Candidatus Vesicomyosocius sp. SY067_SCS001: one gene and its partner. The protein of the gene in region 1 binds, or shares a complex with, the protein of each later gene. Links are inferred from orthologs where the notes say so. Each region holds a gene or a part of one and is shown on either strand. Other genes may lie near its edges. The genes, in order: groL and metK.

What was found.
Region 2: the proteins of groL (region 1) and metK are in contact, whole or in part, in a cryo-EM structure (PDB 8P4O), measured with the Escherichia coli proteins. The link is inferred for Candidatus Vesicomyosocius sp. SY067_SCS001 from one-to-one orthologs.

What each region holds. Positions count from the first base shown.
Region 1 is NZ_CP054877.1:543,567-546,903, reverse strand. What follows is about bases 341-3,337. They hold groL (chaperonin GroEL), read right to left. Parts: upstream 2,663-3,337; coding sequence 1,019-2,662; downstream 341-1,018. Other genes in these bases: rpoH (RNA polymerase sigma factor RpoH), read right to left, coding at 3,028-3,337; HUW60_RS02585 (co-chaperone GroES), read right to left, coding at 2,675-2,962; HUW60_RS02595 (cytochrome c family protein), read right to left, coding at 341-885. In the rest of the region: more of HUW60_RS02595, read right to left, coding at 1-340.
Region 2 is NZ_CP054877.1:716,125-719,418, forward strand. Bases 311-3,264 are described here. They hold metK (methionine adenosyltransferase), read left to right. Parts: upstream 311-1,197; coding sequence 1,198-2,331; downstream 2,332-3,264. Other genes in these bases: ccmA (cytochrome c biogenesis heme-transporting ATPase CcmA), read left to right, coding at 311-379; ccmB (heme exporter protein CcmB), read left to right, coding at 376-1,041; HUW60_RS03455 (adenosylhomocysteinase), read left to right, coding at 2,357-3,264. Also shown: more of ccmA, read left to right, coding at 1-310; more of HUW60_RS03455, read left to right, coding at 3,265-3,294. UniProt on the Escherichia coli protein: Catalyzes the formation of S-adenosylmethionine (AdoMet) from methionine and ATP.

The DNA of each region.
Region 1 (3,337 bases):
TCTAAATGGTGCGCCTGTTGGGAAGTTATGAGGTAATAAGTTAGTTGCATTTACACTAATATACAACATATTAGAGGCCTCTTTAGCATTAATTGTCATAACCAGGCCTTTACTTACCATTTCAACAGAATGTCCACCTATCATTGTATGATTGCTAATACCTTCAATTACTGGCATATGACAAGACTGACAAGTAGTAGAACCCCCTGCAGATATAATTTCTCCACCAGTTTGACAGAGTGGTACTTTTTTAGAATTGTTACGTTGATTATGACAACCTAGACATGCCTTAGAGGTTTTAAATAAGCCTGGATTATTTGCAACTCCACCTTCACCAAATCTTTTATGTTTTTTATTAGTACCATTAGGACCTTGTATTTGATGGGATGAGTATTTATAAGCTTTTATGCCTAATTTTACCCTATCATTTTGATTCTTTATTCTTTTGTATTTAGTTAAAGAATGACAAGCGATACAATTAACTCCTTCAGAGAAGGAGTTTTTAGCATTAAGTTTTGTTTTTTTTTCTTTTGCTGCTGCAGGAGAGTGACATTCTAAACAAACTGGATATTTATCTTTATCATTTCCTGTTTTAATACCCTCAACTTTAGGACTGCCTACAACCATGCCATAAAAAAGACCATGAATAGGGTCTTTTAATGCTGTGCTTTTAGCATGCATTGAATTTGTCCATTGTTTATAAATATTATAATGACATACACTACATTCTTTTGAAGATAAGTTATCAATGTTAGAATATGAAATATTGTCGATTTTAGTAGAAGGAATTATGATATTAGTTTTTGAATTTACGAAAGATTGTAAATCTGCTTGTACTTGTAATCCTAAAAAAGATATTATTAAATAAATTAATTTGTTTTGCATTTATTCCTCTTTAAAATCTTTTAGATAGCATTAATAATTTAAATTATTAAACTATGTTACTCTCTATTAGGACCCCGCTCTATTATAAAAAAGCCCCATAAATGGGGCTTTTTTATAATAGAGCGGGGTTGATTTACATCATTCCACCACCCATACCACCCATACCACCCATATCAGGAGAAGCAGCAGGTGTAACGTCTTGAGGGATATCAGTAATCATTGCTTCGGTTGTAATCATAAGACCTGAAATACTAGCAGCATGTTGTAATGCAGCACGCACAACTTTCGTTGGATCTAAAATACCCATCTTGAGCATATCACCATATTCTTCTGTTGTTGCATTATAGCCATAGTTATCTTTACCATCAGCTACATTATTGAGAACAACAGAGGCTTCACCCCCACCATTTGTTACGATTTGGCGTAGTGGTGCTTCCATTGCTCGTTTAGCAATTTCAATACCAATATTTTGATCATGATTATCACCAGTCAAACCATCTAAAGCTTTAATAGTACGGACTAAGGCAACACCGCCACCAGGAACAACGCCTTCTTCAACAGCAGCGCGAGTAGCGTGTAAAGCGTCATCAACATGGTCTTTCTTTTCTTTCATGGCAACTTCAGTAGCAGCACCTACTTTAATTACTGCAACCCCTCCAGAAAGTTTAGCTAAACGTTCAAGCAATTTCTCTTTATCATAATCACTTGTTGTAGTTTCGATTTGTGCTTTAATTTGGTTAACACGACCATCAATATCAGATTTTTTACCAGCACCATCAACAATTACAGTATTTTCCTTACCAATTTCGATGCGTTTAGCAGTACCAAGATGTTCTTCAGTTACTTTTTCTAAAGACAAACCTACTTCCTCTGAAATAACTACACTACCTGTGAGTATGGCAATATCTTCTAAAATTGCTTTACGGCGATCACCAAAACCAGGAGCCTTAACTGCGGCAACTTTAACAATACCACGCATATTATTAACCACTAGAGTGGCTAGTGCTTCACCATCAATATCTTCAGCAATGATTAGCAAAGCTTTACTTGATTTTTGTACGATTTCTAATGCTGGTAATAAATCACGAATATTTGAAATTTTTGCATCATGTAACAATACAAAAGGAGACTCAAGATCAGCAGTCATTGTATCTTGATTGTTAACAAAGTAGGGGGACAAATAACCACGATCAAATTGCATACCTTCAACTACATCAAGTTCATTTTCAAAACCAGAACCTTCTTCAACGGTAATAACACCTGCTTGACCTACTTTTTCCATAGCATCGGCAATAATATCACCCACAGAAACGTCAGAATTTGCAGAAATAGTACCTACTTGAGCAATAGCTTTTGTATCATTACAAGGTTGTGAGAAGTTGCGTAGTGCATTAACAGCAACTTCTGTTGCTTTGTCAATACCTCGTTTAAGATCCATAGGATTCATACCTGCTGCTACTGACTTAACACCTTCAGTAACAAGAGCTTGCGCAAGCACAGTTGCTGTTGTTGTGCCATCACCAGCAATATCATTGGTTTTTGATGCTACTTCTTTTACCATTTGCGCGCCCATATTTTCGAATTTACCTTCTAAGGTAATTTCTTGAGCAACGGAAACACCATCTTTAGTGATCGTAGGACCGCCAAATGATTTATCTAAAACAACATTTCTACCCTTAGGTCCTAATGTTACTTTGACTGCGTTAGCTAGCATATTTACCCCGTCTAACATTAAATTCCTAGCTTCTGGGCCAAATTTTATATCTTTTGCTGACATTTTTAATCTCCTTTATTTAATGACTGCGACAATATCGCCTTCTTTCATTATTAATAGTTTTTTACCATCTACTTTAATTTCAGTACCAGCATATTGAGCAAACAATACTTTATCGCCGATTGTTACATCTAATGCAATTGTATCACCATTGTCATTTTTTTTACCATTACCTATTGCAACAACAACACCCTCTGAAGGCTTCTCAGTTGCTGAATCAGGAATAATTAAACCACTGGAAGTGGTTTTCTTTTCTTCTACTCTACGAACGACCACACGGTCGTGAAGGGGGCGAATATTCATTTTTTCTCCTAGTTAATAAAATTTTTAAGCTTGATGCATAAGTTTAAATTTATCTTTCAAAGAATTTACTCTTGTAAGTTCGATTTAAGCTTTTGCATGGCTTTAGTCTCAAGTTGACGCACTCTTTCTTTTGAAATGCTATACTTGTCTGCTAAAGTATATAGGGTTGTTTTTTCTTCTTTCAAGTATCTAGATTGTAAAATATCTAAACTTCTTTCATCTAGCGATGATAAAGCCTTATAAAGTCGTTGTTGCTGGGTTTTTTTTGAATCGTCTGTTAACAATAATTGTTCAGGTGTTTGGACGTTTTCATTGGTTAGATATTGTTCTGGTGCATGAGAATCCTCCTCATCAAACACTTCGAATGTGATATCA
Region 2 (3,294 bases), 170 kb from region 1 along the record:
AATTTTTTATTTAGGCCACTTGTCAGCACTCAGTCAAGAATTAAGCACTCTTGAGAATCTTGAATTTTTGACAGAGCTTAATAAATCTACCAAACAAATACAATTAACTAAAGCATTAAAAAGTATCGGTTTAAAAGGTTATGAAAATGAATACTGTGACAAGCTTTCAGCAGGGCAGAAACGACGTGTTATCCTAGCAGGCTTATTCATTTCTAATGCGAAAATTTGGCTATTAGATGAACCTTTTACTGCACTTGATACTGAGGGGGTAACAATCATTGAAAGTAGAATTACAAAACACTGTAAGCAAGGTGGATTATGCTTATTTACTACACATCAAAATTCAAACCTCCTTAATCAAAAAGTGTTAGAACTATGAATATTTACCTACAAGCATTAAAACGTGACTTACGTATTGCTGTTCGCAACCCTTCTAGTATACTAAACCCTTTGTTATTTTTTATAATATCAGTATCATTATTTCCCTTAGCTATTAGCTCTGAGGCTGCTATACTCTCCACAATTGGATCAGGCATTATCTGGGTTACTTCAATGCTCTCCATGTTACTTTCACTTAATGCTTTATTTCATCATGATTTTGAAAATGGTGTTTTAGAACAAATAGTGATTTCTCACCATTCACTACCTTTACTTATTCTATCAAAAATTACCGCTCATTGGATTTTGACTGGTATTCCTATTATTCTATTATCTCCTTTATTTGGATTATTTTTATTTCTTGATAACAATGGTGTTTATGTATTAATGATAACGCTATTATTAGCCACTCCAAGTTTAAGTCTTATTGGAGCTATTGGGGCTTCACTTATTGTTGGTATAAAAAATTCTGGCATGTTATTATCTTTGCTGATACTACCTTTGTATATTCCTATTCTTATTTTTGCTTCAAGTGCTGTCTCTCAAGCACAATTTGGTTTAGTAATTACAGGTCAATTGTATTTTTTAGCTACCATTCTCATATTAAGTTTAATGAGTGCACCATTTATTAGTGGTATTGCTTTAAAGATAAGCCTAGAATAATCAGTTATTTGTGCTATAATTTTAACTATCACGCTGATTTGTCCCGATTGCTAGCGTTGCTACCAAAATAGGAAGCTAAAACAAGCTAAAGTAGGTGTTCTCCTTTATTTGGAAACCCGCTTTAAGGGTTTTTTTGTTTTTATAAAGGAGAAAAAAATGATATTCACTTCTGAATCTGTATCCGCTGGACACCCTGATAAGATTTGTGATCAAATTTCTGATGCTATCTTAGATGCAGCATTAACACAAGATAAAAACTCACGTGTTGCTGTTGAAACATTAGTTAAGGGTAATCATGTCGTACTAGCTGGAGAAATTACCACAGGCGCCAATATTGATTATGAAAAAATTGTGCGTAATACTATTATTGATATTGGTTATGACAAACAAGAGTATGGTTTTAACGGCAACACTTGTAATATTACCAATTTACTAGGCGAACAATCTCAAGACATTGCTATAGGTGTTAACGAATCATCTAATCACGAACAAGGGGCAGGAGACCAAGGTTTAATGTTTGGTTATGCTTGTAATACAACTGATACATTGATGCCAGCCCCTATTCTATATGCGCATCTTTTGGTTGCGCGTCAAGCGAAACTAATGAAAGATGGTGTATTACCTTGGTTACGCCCAGATGCAAAATCTCAAGTATCCATGATATATAACGGTCATAAAATCGTAGGTATTGATGCCGTCGTTTTATCAACCCAACATGATAATGATATTTCGCTTACAGATTTACGAAAAGTTATCTTAGAAAAAGTAATAAAACCCGTACTACCTAGTAAATGGCTAAGTAATAAAACTCAATATCACATCAACTCAACAGGTCATTTTGTCATTGGTGGTCCGGTAGGTGATGCAGGCTTAACAGGTCGTAAAATTATTGTCGATACTTATGGGGGTATGGCCAGACATGGTGGTGGTGCATTTTCTGGTAAAGACCCATCAAAAGTTGACCGTTCTACAGCATATGCAACACGTTATATAGCTAAAAATATTGTTGCTGCTGGTTTGGCTGATAGATGTGAAATTCAAGTCTCTTATGCTATTGGTGTAGCAGAACCTATCTCAATTAATGTAGAAACCTTTGGTACAGGAAAAATCAGTAATCAAGCAATTGAACATTTAATACATAAACACTTTGATTTACGTCCTAAAGGCTTAATTGAAATGCTTGATCTTAAACGCCCTATCTATCAACAAACCGCTAGTTATGGCCACTTTGGACGTACAGAAAATGACATTAGTTGGGAAAAAACTGATCGCGCTCACTTACTAAGATAAAAATATTATTGGTATAATAATCAAAGTGAATAACTCAACCTTAAATAATAAAGATTACAAAATCGCTGATATAAAACTAGCTGATTATGGTCGTAAAGAAATAGAGCTTGCAGAAGCGGAAATGCCAACACTTATGGCACTTAGAGAAAAATATAAAAATAAACAACCTTTAAAAAATGCTAAAATTATTGGCTGTGTTCACATGACTATTCAAACCGCTGTTTTAATTGAAACACTAATCGATTTAGGTTCTCAAGTACGTTGGTCAAGTTGCAATATTTTCTCCACTCAAGACCACGCTGCTAGTGCTATGGTAGTAGCTGATATCCCAACCTTTGCCTGGAAAGGCGAAACTGAAGAGGAATTTTTATGGTGTATTGAACAAACTATTTTAAAAAATGGTAAACCTTGGGCGGCCAATATGGTGATTGATGATGGTGGAGATTTAACCCAAATATTACACGAAAAATATCCAGAAATGTTAGCTAACATTCACGGTATTTCTGAAGAAACCACAACAGGTGTCCATCGCTTATTAGAAATGATGAAAAAAGGCTTACTTAAGGTCCCTGCTATTAATGTAAACGACTCAGTGACTAAGTCAAAAAATGACAATAAATACGGTTGTCGTCACTCTCTAAATGATGCTATTAAACGTAGTACTGATATGCTCATGTCAGGCAAAAAAGTACTAATAATTGGATATGGCGATGTTGGTAAGGGATCTGCACAAAGCCTACGTCAAGAAAACATGATTGTTAAAATCAGTGAAATTGACCCAATTTGTGCAATGCAAGCTTGCATGGATGGTTTTGAAATTATTTCTCCTTATATCAACGGCATCAATACAGGTTTAATTAACGACATTAATAAAGATCTGCTAAATACAACTGATTTAATCGTAACCGCTACAGGTAATATTAATGTTTGTGACAATGCCATGCTACAAACCCTTAAATCAGG